DNA from 4 places in the uncultured Intestinibacter sp. genome. Region 1 is predicted to be linked to each of the others. Evidence: riboswitches for the same ligand, from Rfam matches in the RefSeq annotation. Region 1 holds a riboswitch; each other region holds the start of a gene.
What was found. Region 1 has a riboswitch for cobalamin ahead of RDX53_RS03375 (NCS2 family permease). Riboswitches for the same ligand answer to the same signal wherever they lie in the genome.
Positions count from the first base shown of each region.

Region 1 (3,640 bases):
TGTCTTCTTTCCCAAGGTGATTTTTGAAAATATGAAAGAGTATCATTCATCCATCCCATATCCCACTTATAATCAAAACCAAGACCACCATCTTCAACAGGTTCAGTAACTTTAGGATAATTTGTTGAATCCTCTGCAATCAACATAATATCTTTATGATTTTCTTGAAGGTGTTGGTTCATATTTTTTAAAAACTCAATACCGCCTTCATTTATACCTCTGTTAGAGTCGCCCTTCCAATAAATAAGGTTGCTTATAGCATCCATACGAAGACCATCAATGTGGTAAACTTCAATCCAAAAGTTTGCAACAGATTGAAGGAAACTTTTTACTTCGCCTCTGTAATAATTAAAGCTATGAGAGCCCCATTCAGTATATCCAGTGTCGTGACTTGGATATTCATAAAGTGCACCACCGCCAAATCTTCCTAGTGAATAAGAATCAAGCGCAAAATGAACAGGGACATAGTCCATAATTACACCTATATTTTCCCTATGGCATAAATCAATAAAAGCCATTAGATCTTCAGGTTTACCATATCTAGCAGTTGGGCTAAAGAAACCTGTTATTTGGTATCCCCATGAACAATCAGATGGATGTTCACACAAAGGAAGGATTTCTATATGAGTATAGTTATTTTCCTTTACATATTTTATAAGCTCTGGAGCTATTTCCATATAGTTAAACCATCTCTCTGTAATATCTATCGGTTGATTCAAATCGTACTCACTATTTATATAGTTTTCTAATTTTAGGTCATGCCCAAGTTGGTCCGCACTTATACTATTATCAGCTCCTACATTGGCACATTGTTTAATAACTCTTGCCCTTGAAACTTCTTCATTACTTTTATGTTTCCATGAACCGAAGTGAAGTTCATAGATGTTTAGTGGTCTATCTAAGTTTTTACTTCTGTTTTCCATCCAGTTTTGGTCGTTGAATTTATATGTACTTAAGTCCACAATTCTAGATGCATTTTTAGGTCTAAGTTCCATATAAAATGCATATGGATCAGTTTTTTCTACGCAATTACCGTACTGGTCGAATACTAAATATTTATAATACATCCCCAATTTAGCATCCTCTGAGAAGTAAGTAAATATACCACTACTTCCCATTTGTGTCATTTTCCCCTTATTTCCATCCCAATCATTGAAGTCACTTACAACTTGTACTTCTTTTGCATCGGGGGCATAAACCCTGAAAATAATTCCTTTAATACCATTCTCCCTACTAACATGAGCCCCAAAAAACTCATAAGCATCAAACATAGTTCCGCAATAAAAATCATGCATGTTTTTCATATGTTTATCATCCTTTCTAAATATATTTAGTGGGTTTTTATTTATACTTTTATTATATATAAAACCTCTTTATAAGAACAACAAAATTAAGTATAAACCAATAAAAAACTCACTCTTGTATGGTGAAAAGATTTATTGACAAATAATTCCATCTTGTGTTAGTATTTTATCATAGAAATGAATATTATTATGATATTAAGTGGTCAAATTTTATGAGAAATTTGAATAAAAGGAAATTAGGTTAGAATCCTAAGCGATCCGGTCACTGTAATCTAGGGAGCAATACTTAATATATCCATTGCATGCCATTTGTATGTGAGAAGGGAAGTAACGCGTTGATCTGTAAGCCAGGAAGCCTGCTTAATATTAATTTTATTAGGAGAGCTTCCGCGAGAGCACCACCTAAATATCATGATAACCAAGGGATTATTCTATACTTTTTTAATATAAAAGAATTTAATTTTAAGTTTATTTAAAATTTATTTTGATTGAAAGAGTATAAAATGAAATCTTTGAGTATATAAGATATTAGTGGTGTCTACTTTATTTGAAGTAGGCACTTTTTAATTTTAATAAAATTTTATAATTATAGAGAATATATTATATATATTCCTTATAGTTTAAAAATTGGACTCTCCTCAAAATTGAATAAATTTATATATTTCATTTCTAGACTATATTTATTTCTAGTTTTGATAAAAGAGGTATCAAATTATAAGGGGGAGAGATATGCAAGTTACACAGGAAAAAGTAAGTCAAAAAGGTATACTAGAGAAAGTATTTAAGTTAAGTGAGCATGGTACAAATGTCAAAACTGAGGTTATAGCTGGTTTAACTACATTTATGACGATGGCATACATACTAGCAGTAAACTCAAATATGTTAGCAGATGCTGGAATGGATGCAGGTGCAGTATTTGTTGCAACTGCATTATCAGCTACGGTTGCATGTTTTGTTATGGCGTTTTTATCAAATTATCCAATTGCTCTTGCTCCAGGGATGGGACTAAATGCATTTTTTGCATATACAGTAGTTTTACAAATGGGATATACATGGCAAATGGCATTATTGGGTGTATTTATAGAAGGAATTTTATTTATTATTTTAACTGTTACAAATTTAAGAGAACAGATAATAAATTGCATTCCAAATGATCTTAAAAATGCAGTTACAGCAGGGGTGGGATTATTTATCGCTGCTGTTGGAATGAGCAATGCGGGGCTTATAAGTACAGCAAGTGGAACATTAGCATTAGCAAATATGCATGACCCACTTGTAATATTGACAGTAGCTGGTCTAGTTATAGCAGGAATATTAGTATGTAAAAATGTAAAAGGAGCATTATTATTATCTATATTGCTTACATCATCAATTGGAATGATTACAGGTATAGTCGCTTTGCCAAGTGCAATAGTATCATTTAACATTCCATCATTAGCTCCTACTTTTATGCAGGCTTTTACAGTTCCAGTAGAGCAAATATTTAGTTTAGATATGGTGATAGTAGTATTTACTTTCTTATTTATGGATTTATTTGATACTGTAGGATTTTTAGTAGGTGTAGCTGCTAAAGGAGAATTAATCGACGAAAATGGAAAAATACCTAAAGCAAAACAAGCTATGTTGGCAGATGCAATCGGAACTACAATAGGGGCTATGCTTGGTACATCAACAGTTACATGTTTTATGGAGAGTACAGCAGGGATAAGCGAAGGTGGAAAAACAGGATTAACAACATTTACTGTTGGAATATTATTTGTATTATCTTTATTTTTAGCACCTCTATTTATAGCTATTCCATCACAAGCCACAGGAGCAGCACTTGTAATTGTAGGTGTTATGATGGCAAGTTGTTTTAAAGATATTGATTTCGATGATTATACAAATGCTATACCAGCGTTTTTAACATTTATATTAATGCCACTTACTAATAGTGTTGGTGATGGAATAATATTCGGTATAGTATCTTATACTTTATTAAAATTAGTTACTAATAAAAAAGAAGATATAAATATTTCATTAATAATATTGAGTATAATATTTATATGTAGATTTATATTCTTAAAGTAAATGACTCATAGTAAATAAAAATTATAAAAAAGTATTTAAGGGATTTGAATTATAGAGAAAAGCTGTTGCATAAATTGAGGGGATTTTATGCAACAGCTTTTTGATTCTATTTATTTTTGATTTTTAATATAATATAAAATGATTTTATTATAGTAAAAATATTTAAAAGTTTAAAAAAAATATCACAATATATCAAAAAAGATGTAAAATGTAGATATCAGATGTATTTCAAACATACCAATCTATTAGTAATTAAAAATTAAGAT
Region 1 is NZ_CABQXJ010000010.1:30,172-33,811, reverse strand. Features, by position in the region: gene glgB (1,4-alpha-glucan branching enzyme) at 1-1,304, opposite strand, end outside; cobalamin riboswitch at 1,485-1,683, shown strand; gene RDX53_RS03375 (NCS2 family permease) at 2,034-3,374, shown strand.

Region 2 (3,640 bases), on a different contig from region 1:
TGTATCTAAGTATGCCTATCATACCGACTAAGCAAAATGGAATTATAAGCCATACATATGTCCAACCTCTCATAGCAAAGCTTCCCATTTGCCAAAGTGCTATACTCTTTAAGTCTTCTGAAAACATCGCAGTTAAAGTTGTAAGTAAGGCATTGACAAATAAAGAAAAAACCATCCCCGCTAATATTATTGTATTATTGGACATGGTTTTGTCAATTTTACTAGAAAATAATATAACTAAATAAACTGTAAAAAGTCCAAATATAAATCCAACAAACGGAAGTGTAAAACCTCCTATTACAGGAATTGTTACTCCTGTTACAATTACAAGACCTGCTCCTAAAGATGCACCTGATGATACACCTAATGTATATGGTGATGCTAGTTGATTTTTTAATATCGATTGTACAACTGCACCACTAGTAGCCAAACACCCTCCTACTAAAAACGCCAATAAAACCCTAGGCAACCTAATCTTCCATATAATAGATACGTCCTTTGGCATTACACCGTCTCTAAGAGGTATATTTATCAATTTATTTGCGATTATAGATATAGTGTCTAACATACTAATATTGGAACTCCCAATGGAAGTTCCAATATAAATAATAAATATAAGTATAAGTATACTAATTGCACACTTTGTTCTATTTGTCTTTGTATTCATCTGGGTATACAGCTTTTGCCATTTCTTTTAAAGCTTTTATTATATTTTGTGTTGGTCTTGAAGATGAGTTTGCATCTATAGAATATACTGCTTTATCTTTTACTGCAGTTATGTTTTCCCATCCAGTTCTACTCATTATTTCTTCTGTTGGATTTTCTACATAGTTAACGTTAGTTAATATAACATCTGGATTTGCATCTATTACAGCTTCTTCACTTGGTGATATCCAAGCATCTTTATCTGCAAATATATTTTTTGCACCTATTATTTGTATCATTTCATTTATGAATGTGTCTTTTCCTACACTGTATAATGTTGGTGCTGGACCTATTTCAAAATAAACTGTCTTTTTATCTTTTATTTTGCTGCCTATTTCTTTTATTGATTCTACATCTTTTTTCATAGAATCGATTATTTCATTTCCTTTATCTTTTTCATTTACAAGTTCAGCTATGAACTCTATGTCTTTATATATACCGTCTATACTGCTACTACTTGGTATATATACAACAGGTATACCTGCATCACTTACTGATTTATATGGATCTTCTGATGAACCTACTTGGTTATATCCTGAAGCTATTACTATATCTGGATCTAACTCAACCATTGCTTCTGCATCTGGATTTTGGAAGTCCATTAATTTAGTGTCTTTGCTTAAACCTTCAATTCCTTCTGAGTATGTATCTGCTGCTATAATTTTATCAGCTAATCCCAACCCAACTAATATTTCTGTATTTGATGGTGCAGTAGATATAATTTTTTCGATTTTTGTTGGAACTTTAACTTCGTTACCAGCTCTGTCAGTTATTGTTTTTTCGCTTTCGCCTTTACTACACCCAACAGAAAATATAAGTGTTAAACATAGTAAAATTGATAATAATTTCTTTTTCATATGAATTCCTCCTCATATACCTTTTTTAAAATTTTTAAAGCTTATATCAAGATTAATCCAGCCAGGGTTTTACCATAATTTGACTATAATCTCCATATATTTTATGATTATAGCAGAATTACAATTTTTTTTGTAACTATATTTTAAAATAAGCAATAACATTTTGTTATGCTTTTACGATATTATTTTTCAAAATTATAAATTATATGTATCTTTTGCAAAAAAAGAAAAACTAACACAAGGTTAGTTTTTCTTTTAAAATACCGTTCTTATTTTAAAGTAAAATTCTCCACCCCGAAGATTTTCTTATTGTATATAAGGCAGGTCTCCTGGCTTAGCTTCATCCCATTTATTCACCTTCCCGCAAAATAGCAGTGGTTATCGAATAAATAGTCAGCATCACAGTAACGGGGGCTGCGAAGGAATCTCACCTAGCTTCCCTATTAATCTAAATTAGAACCTCTATACCTTTATGCTTTCACGTAATTATAACATAATCTAACATTATTTTAATAGAGTAAAAAGCAACTTCGAATAACTACCATAAAATGAAATTTATGTAAAATTATTTTTCTTCATAGAAAGATATATTTTTTATTACTATATCGAATGTACCATTTTCATTTTTTCTAACACTATATTTCATAGGGTCTTCAAAATCTGATAAATTTGCTTTTATATCAAATCCATTATCTGTTTTTATACTTCTCTTTTTAAGTTTCTTTTCAACCCATTTTTTATCAACTGAAAAGTTTTCAGTTAATCCTTTGTCTTCCATGTGTTCTTTGAAACTTTCTTTTAAATCTTTATCGATTATATTATTTTGAACAAATTCCTCAACATTTATTTCTTCTTTTTCTTTTAATGTATAATTAAGCATACTTCTTATATCTTCTGCTTTTTTCATATCATCTGAAATTGCATTTGTTATCCAATTTTCTGCTGTTGTTTTAAATACTTTTGTTTTATATTTATCATCTTCTATTTTTTTAGCATTTAAAAACGCTGTAACAAACTTTGTTTCTAGTTGTTCTTTTTCAGCATCTTTATCTAATAGTTTAAAATGATATTCATCATTTATACCACTAAGACCTACTAATGCACATTGTTTTGGACGCCCTGTCTCAGGTATTCCAATTTCATTTGATACTATTTGTATATTAAATTTATCTTCTACAAATTCAATTGAATGTGTATAAAGTTTTTTATACTCTAATCTCATTATAGCTACATTTTTTTCATCTTTTACACTGTATAGACAAATAGCTAAGTCACAAGAGTCCATCTCTTCACTTTGTTTCATAATTTCAAATAAATATGCCGCTATTTCTTTTGAATTTTGTAAGAATGTATCTTCGTCATATATAATTTGCTCACAACAGTTTTTAACAATATTATTGTTATAATCGTTAAATTCAGCTTTTCTTAAATCGTCGTCTTTTGAAACTCTGTTTATTATTTTTTGGAAAAATTTATCCACTTCTAAGCTGTTTCTACATTCGTAGTCATTTAATATAGGACTATCGCTATTTTTATCTAGTACGTGTACTATGGATTTATGTATAATCATTTACTTCTCTCCTTTTATCTTAATTTTTCAATTAGCATCTTCATATCATCAGGAATTTCAGCTTTAAACGCTAAAACTTCTTTTGTTCTAGGTTGTTTAAACTTCAGACCATATGCATGTAGAGCCTGTCTTTTTATTAGATTTTCATCAACATAACCATATAGTTCATCTCCTATAATTGGATGGCCTATATGTGCCATGTGTACTCTTATTTGGTGAGTTCTTCCTGTTTCTAATTTAACTTCTACTACAGTAGCATCATTTAATCTTTCTAATACTTTGTAATGAGTAATCGACTCTTGTCCTCTAGGATCTACAACTCTCTTTATGCTGTCATCTGTAGGTCTGTAAATTGGCTCATTTATAGTATTTTCGTCGTCTTTAATGATTCCTTTTACTACTGTTATATATTTCTTTTCAAAATCATCGCTTTTCATCTCACTAGATAATACATGTTGAGCAAATGGATTTTTTGCTACTATTACTAATCCAGATGTATTCATATCTA
Region 2 is NZ_CABQXJ010000083.1:2,690-6,329, forward strand. Features, by position in the region: gene RDX53_RS12275 (iron ABC transporter permease) at 1-667, opposite strand, end outside; gene RDX53_RS12280 (ABC transporter substrate-binding protein) at 648-1,562, opposite strand; cobalamin riboswitch at 1,864-2,041, opposite strand; gene RDX53_RS12285 (nucleoid-associated protein) at 2,128-3,132, opposite strand; gene RDX53_RS12290 (RluA family pseudouridine synthase) at 3,147-3,640, opposite strand, start outside.
Region 2: linked by a shared signal. The riboswitch ahead of RDX53_RS12280 (ABC transporter substrate-binding protein) and the one ahead of RDX53_RS03375 (NCS2 family permease) in region 1 are both predicted to bind cobalamin.

Region 3 (3,640 bases), on a different contig from region 1:
AGATTAGGAACAAATTCACTTCTTGCAATAATGTTTTTAATACTACTAAAAATAGGATTTATCAATAGCTTAGTACAAAATAACTTGTTATGGCTAGTTATTTTTATGCCGGTTATAGGGCGAATTGGAGTTATGATAATGACTTACAAAACAGTAACTCCAAGAGCAAAAGGTATGGGTAATTTATTTATAGGAAAATGTACTATGGGAATGCTTATAACAGGTATAGTATATTCTTCTATATTAATTATATTATTTGGAAAATTTATTTTCTTACAACCTATTGCGACAATTATAAAAGTTTTAAGTTCTATTATATTTATAATAGTATTTGCATTATTGTTTAAAAAACATATATATAAAAAGATTGATGGTGTAACTGGAGATATACTAGGTTGCACGATAGAACTTGGAGAAGTATTTTTCTTAATATATACTTATATGCTAATTTCAGTAATTTAGCATTGTAAGGAGAAGAAAATGAAAAAATTAATTTTAGTACGTCATGTACTTACAGAAGATAATAAACTTGCGAAACTCTCTGGTCATATAGATAGTAAAGTAAGTGAAGAAGGAAAGATACAAATAGAAAAAATAACAGGCTTTTTAAGTGATGAAAAAATTGATAAGATATATACTACGACGTCAAGTAGAACTAAAGAGACTGCAAAATATTTAGCTAAAATAAATTCAATAGAAATACAACAGAGTAAGGATTTACAAGAAATTAACTTTGGAGATTTTGAAGGAAAAGACTTCAAAGAAATTCAAAAAGATTATCCTGATGAATTTAACAAAATGATAGAAGAAGGATATGAATATACATATCCAAATGGAGAAAGCTTGGTTGATTGTTTTGAAAGAGTATCAAAAGAAACACAATTTATTTTAGATGAGTCTGATGAAGATGAGACAATCTTAATATGTGCTCATGCAGGGACAATTAGAAATATTTTAACATATTTAATTTCAAATAGTTTTGAATACCATTGGAATTTTAAAATCGACAATGCATCTATAAGTATTGTTGAAATTGATAATGGATTTGCTGTTATTAATAAGTTAAATGAAACAAGTTTTTTAAAATAGAATATTAGATTAATTTTTCTCAGGGAAAAAGGTAAAAGCCTTTACAGCCCCCGCTACTGTGAAACGGATGAAACTATAGAAACCACTGTTTGAGAAAATGGGAAGGTGTAGGAGTAGGATGATGTTAAGTCAGGATACCTGGATTAATTAATTTATTAGAGTTAAAATCTCGGGGTGAAGATTTTTTTATAAATACAAAAAATCCTAATCTCGTTATTAGGATTTTTTTGTTAGTTTTCTAAATATATATACGATAAATATAGATTTATTTTAGTTAATATATAGCGCTACAAATAATAGAAGGGGAAGAGGCTATGAGTAAGAAAATAATGTTTCAAGGAACTGCATCCAATGTTGGGAAAAGTACAATAGTTACAGGTTTAGGTAGAATATTTAAACAAGATGGATATACTGTAATTCCTTTTAAATCTCAAAATATGGCCCTTAATTCATTTATAACAAAGGAAGGACTAGAGATGGGAAGGGCCCAAGTTTCACAAGCAGAAGCATGTGGATTAGAACCAATAGCAGATATGAACCCAATATTACTTAAACCATGTGGCAACAATAAAAGCCAAGTTATAGTAAGAGGAAAGGTAGTTGGAGATATGACTTCTCTACAATACCATGAATATAAGTTAGAGTTAATGGATGTATTGAGAGATATATTTAAAGAATTTGAAGAAAACTACAATATAGTTGTTATGGAAGGTGCAGGAAGTGCAGCAGAAATAAACTTAATGGAAAGAGATATTTCCAATATGGGAATGGCAAGAATAGCAGATGCACCAGTAATATTAGTTGGTGATATTGATAGAGGTGGCGTTTTTGCATCACTTGCTGGAACAATGCTTTTATTAAGCGAAGAAGATAGAAAGAGAGTAAAAGGGGTAATAATAAATAAATTTAGAGGTAGAAAAGAGCTTTTAGATTCCGGAGTAAAAATGTTAGAAGAAATAATAAATGTACCTGTATTAGGTGTTGTACCTTATTGTGATATAAAAATAGAAGATGAGGATAGTGTAACTACGAGATTTAAAAAGCAAATGGCGAGAAATGATATACATATAGAAATTGTTAGAACGCCACATATGTCTAATTTTACAGATTTTAATATATTTGAAACTCAAGAAGATGTAAGTATTAGATATGTAGATTATGGAGAATCTCTAGGAAATCCTGATATAGTAATTATTCCAGGTACTAAAAGTACAATAGATGATTTAATGTTTTTAAGAAATAATGGTCTTGAAGAACAAATAAAGGAATTACATAGAAGAGGAAAATTAGTTATAGGTATTTGTGGTGGATATCAAATGCTAGGTAAAAAATTAAGAGACCCATATCATGTCGAAAGTGATCTAGAGGAAGTTGAAGGGATAGGTCTTCTAGATACTGAAACAACTTTTGAACTAGAAAAGATAACAACTCAAGTTAAGGCAATAATAGATAAAGATTTAAGTGGATATTTAAATAATTTAGAAGGTAAAAAAGTTAAAGGATATGAAATACATATGGGCGTTACCAATAGAGGTAATGAAATAAAAAATCTATGCACAATTACACAAAAATTAGATGAAAAAGTTAATTACACAGAAGGAAGTGTAAACTCAGAGTGCAATGTTTTCGGAACATATCTTCATGGAATATTTGATGATATAGATTTTACTAGAACTATATTAAACAACATAAGAGAAATGAAAGGTCTAGATAAAATAGACAGTAAAGTTAAATCATTTAAAGAATTTAAGGATAAAGAATACGACAGATTAGCAGACTTCTTAAGAGAACATCTTGATATAGAAAAAATATATCAAATAATGCAAGAGCACGAAGAAAGTAAAGGACAATAGGTGGTAGAGATGAAGAAAATATTAATTGCAGGGACAAATAGTGGTGTCGGAAAGACAACTATTTCATTAGGTATAATGCAAGCACTTACAAAAAGAAAACTACAGGTACAACCATTTAAAGTTGGACCAGATTATATAGATCCTTCTTATCATACTTTTATAACAGGAAGATATTCTAGAAATTTAGATTCCTATATGCTTGAAGATGAAAAAATAAAGTATATAGTAAAAGAAGCATCTAAAGATGCTGATATAGCAGTAGTAGAAGGCGTAATGGGATTATATGATGGATATGGAATAGATTTAAATGATTGCACAAGTTCATATACATCAAAAATGTTAAAAGCACCAGTTATATTAGTCATAAATGCAAAAGCTATGGCCGCATCTTCTGCAGCTATGGTTTTAGGATATAAAATGCTAGATACTGATGTAAATATAAAAGGTGTTATAACTAATAATGTAAAAAGTGAAAGTCATTACAATACTTTAAAAAGTGCTATCGAAAAATACACAGGCATAGAAGTTTTAGGATATTTTCCACCAAATAAAGAATTTTCACTAGAGTCTAGACATTTAGGTCTTGTCCCAAGTGTAGAAATGGACTCTTTAAAGCAAAAATTTGATAACTTAGCAGATGAAATCGAAAAATATATAGATATTGATAGAATATTAGAAATATCAGAAACACAAGACAT
Region 3 is NZ_CABQXJ010000009.1:5,172-8,811, forward strand. Features, by position in the region: gene cobS (adenosylcobinamide-GDP ribazoletransferase) at 1-462, shown strand, start outside; gene RDX53_RS03005 (histidine phosphatase family protein) at 481-1,089, shown strand; cobalamin riboswitch at 1,085-1,250, shown strand; gene RDX53_RS03010 (cobyric acid synthase) at 1,404-2,942, shown strand; gene RDX53_RS03015 (cobyrinate a,c-diamide synthase) at 2,952-3,640, shown strand, end outside.
Region 3: linked by a shared signal. The riboswitch ahead of RDX53_RS03010 (cobyric acid synthase) and the one ahead of RDX53_RS03375 (NCS2 family permease) in region 1 are both predicted to bind cobalamin.

Region 4 (3,640 bases), on a different contig from region 1:
CAACTCCTACGTGTATAATAATTGCAGATGATAAGTTCGACGGATTGTCATTTATGAGAACTATAAAGCGTAGAAGTATCGACTTAAACAAAATAGACCTTTTAAATACTGTATCTAGAGATTTTGTTCAAAACCCTGAAATGACAACTGATGAAGCGATTAATAAACTAAAAAAAATAGCTACTTTACCTCCACCATATGGAATAATTTCTTTTTATGCGGGGACTGCAATTTCTTCTGCATGTTTCGCTTATTTAATAGGTGGTACAAGTATAGCAGATTTTTTACTTACATTAATAATCTCAGTTGTTGGAACTATTATATATAATGGAATAATGAAACTTAACTCTATGGCATTTATGGCTACATTAGTATCTTCATTTGCAATAGCTACGTTTGGGGTTGCTTTTTGTCAGATTGGAATTTTACATGACCCTAAAATGCTTATAGTAGGTTCTATAATGCCTCTACTTCCTGGAGTTGCTTTCGTAAAAGGGCTTAGGGATTTAATATCTGGTGATTTAGTTTCTGGTGTTTCTCGTGTATTTGAAGCATTTTTAACAGCAGGAGCTATAGCTGTAGGAGTCGGTGTTGTACTTGATTTTTGGATTAAAATTGGAGGTTGATTAAATGACTATTAAAGATTTAATAATAAACTTTATATTTTCATTTGCAGTTACAGCAGGTTTTTCTATATTCTTTAATGCACCTAAAAAATCACTTATTCCATGTGGTATAGTAGGTGGTATAGGATGGTGTACTTATGTTGTTATGGCTAACTCAGAATATATTTCAAATGTATTTTCTATGGTTATAGCATCTGCTGTTGTTTCATTATTTAGTGAAATTTTAGCTCGTAAATTAAAATATCCAGCTATAAACTTTATAATACCTGGAATACTTCCACTTGTGCCTGGTCTTGGATTATATAATACTATGTATTCATTAGTTCAAAAAGATTATGCACTTGCTGTATCTACTGGAACGGATTCTCTATTTAAAAGTACTGGAATAGCAATCGGAATTCTTATAATTACATCTTTTACAAAAACTTATTATATACTTGTTAAAAAGATGCATTTAAAAAAACTTGAAGAAAAGTTAGAAAAATAGGGGTTTTGTGGCTGTGGTTTATTAATCACAGCTACAAAACCCCTTATATTTAAATTATTCTCACTACTATAGGAATATAATCTCTGCTCTCTCTATATTTTTTATCGTTTTTTCTTAGATAAAGATAGCTTAAAAATGTACATAATAATCCACATAGTCCACTTAATAATTCTATTGGACCGTTAAAGTTTATATTATTAAGTACAAAAAAGCATATAGCTGTCCCTGCAATTAAAAATACTAGTGGCAACATATATGCCAACATAGTTGCTTTCATTACTTTTACACTATCCATACTAACTTCTACGTGATCCCCTACTTTTGCTCCAATTTGATTGTCGACTTCTACTATTAAATCTTGACTTTCTGAAGTTAATTTTGCACATTTACCACATGAAGCACATGCAGAATGTCTTTGCATACGCATTTTAGCAGTTTTATCATCTACTATTTCAACTATAAACCCCTGTTGATTCATAATAGCCCCCCCTATTTTGTGAATTTTTTTATTGTATCCATTAATTCCTTAATTGCCGCTTCACTTTCTTCTTCATTTCCATATTTTATATCATTAGAAACACAGCCCTTAATATGGTTTTCTAGTATCATTGTGCCTACATTATCTATAGCAGATCTAATTGCTGATATTTGAACTAATATATCTACACAATATCTATCATCTTCTACCATTTTTTGAATTCCTTTTACTTGTCCTTCAATTCTCTTAAGCCTTCTATTTAGTGCAGCTTTGTCATTTCCTTTAGCCAATTTTTTTTCACTCATTATTTAACACCTCTTATTAGTGATATATATTATTATATCATTAAAAAAGTGTAAATTTAACTCCTAAAAATTATTCATTTTCATATTTCAAAAAATGGTTTATTATATATTTTTTATTATTTTAAAATCTTACTAATATGTTTAACTTTAAATATCTAAGTTACTAAATATTACACTTTCTTTTTATTAAATTTATCCAATAAAATAAGACTCACAAATTGAATTAATGTTCTTTTATTATTCACAAAAAAAGAACCATTTTCTTCGGTCCCAAAAAAATCTATAATATGTATATTGTCTATTTTCCGCGCGATTATAAATAACCCATATTACAGTATTTCTCTCCCTCCGAAAGAGCATGTATTATTTTAGGCAGGTCTCCTGGCTTGAAATCATCCTACTTGCTTCTCCTTCCCGATTTAACAGTGGAGGTTAAGTTCTCCAAAACCTTAAGCTTTCGTCATTCTTACAGTAGCGGGGGCTGCTGTGGCTTTTCACCACATTCCCTTTTAAGTATTGTTTTAAATACACCTTGAACAATATTCAATTCGTGAATCTTATTCAAAAAATCTATACAACAATGTGTATACTTAATTATATCCTTATTTTACAATTTTTTCAATAAATTATAATACTTTATGATATGCTATTTTATTATACAATATTTAAATAAATTTATTTTAATCATCTTTATCAGTGCTTATATTTTTCATATATTCAAATAGTGTTATATTGTGTGTACTCTCATTTATATCTATTAAATTTGATAAAGTTACACCGACTAAACGTATTTGTAGATTATTACACTGTATATTTCTAAATAGATTGTATATATTTTTTCTTATATCTTTATGTGAGTTTATTCCGTATTCTAGACTTGTACTGCGCGTTATTTGTGTAAAATCCTCAAACTTCATCTTAAGTGTGACTGTTTTGCCTAATTTATTTAAATACATAATTCTATTGCTTACATCTAGGCATAATTCATCTAATATATTTACAAGTTCTTCTTCATCTAATCTGTAATTGTGGTCTAGTGTTGTTTCTGAACCTACAGATTTACGTTCTCTATATGGTTCAACAGGTCTATTATCTATTCCTCTCGCAAAATTATAATAAATATATCCTCTGCTTTTAAACAATTTTTCTAATTCATATAAACTAAGTTGTCTAAGATCATATCCATTATTTATTCCCATAAGTTTTAGTGTTTTAGCAGTTACCTTTCCAATACCAAAAAACTTTTGTATTTGTAATTTATCTAAAAAATCTTGAGCATTATCTGGAATTATTACTGTAAATCCATTTGGTTTATTATAATCAGATGCTAACTTAGCCAGAAATTTGTTGTATGAAATACCCGCAGAAGCAGTAAGTCCTGTCTCCATTAAGATATCTCTTTTTATAAACTTTGCAATAGTTGTAGCATATTTTATAGGTATTTTGGGATTAGTCACATCTAAGAAAGCTTCGTCTAATGATAACGGCTCTACTAAATCTGTATACCTATGAAATATATCTCTTATTTGATTTGATACTTGTCTATAAGTATCAAATCTAGGTCTTACAAAAACGGCATAGGGGCATCTTTTTTGAGCTATTTTTGATGGCATTGCGGAATGAATACCGTATTTTCTAGCTTCATAAGAACAAGTCGCCACTACTCCTCTACTGTTTGGGCTTCCTCCTACTATAACTGGTTTCCCTTTTAAATTTGGATTGTCCCTTTGTTCTACAGATGCAA
Region 4 is NZ_CABQXJ010000004.1:22,855-26,494, forward strand. Features, by position in the region: gene RDX53_RS01350 (threonine/serine exporter ThrE family protein) at 1-626, shown strand, start outside; gene RDX53_RS01355 (threonine/serine exporter family protein) at 631-1,113, shown strand; gene RDX53_RS01360 (SoxR reducing system RseC family protein) at 1,163-1,591, opposite strand; gene RDX53_RS01365 (metal-sensitive transcriptional regulator) at 1,603-1,896, opposite strand; cobalamin riboswitch at 2,250-2,446, opposite strand; gene dinB (DNA polymerase IV) at 2,577-3,640, opposite strand, start outside.
Region 4: linked by a shared signal. The riboswitch ahead of RDX53_RS01365 (metal-sensitive transcriptional regulator) and the one ahead of RDX53_RS03375 (NCS2 family permease) in region 1 are both predicted to bind cobalamin.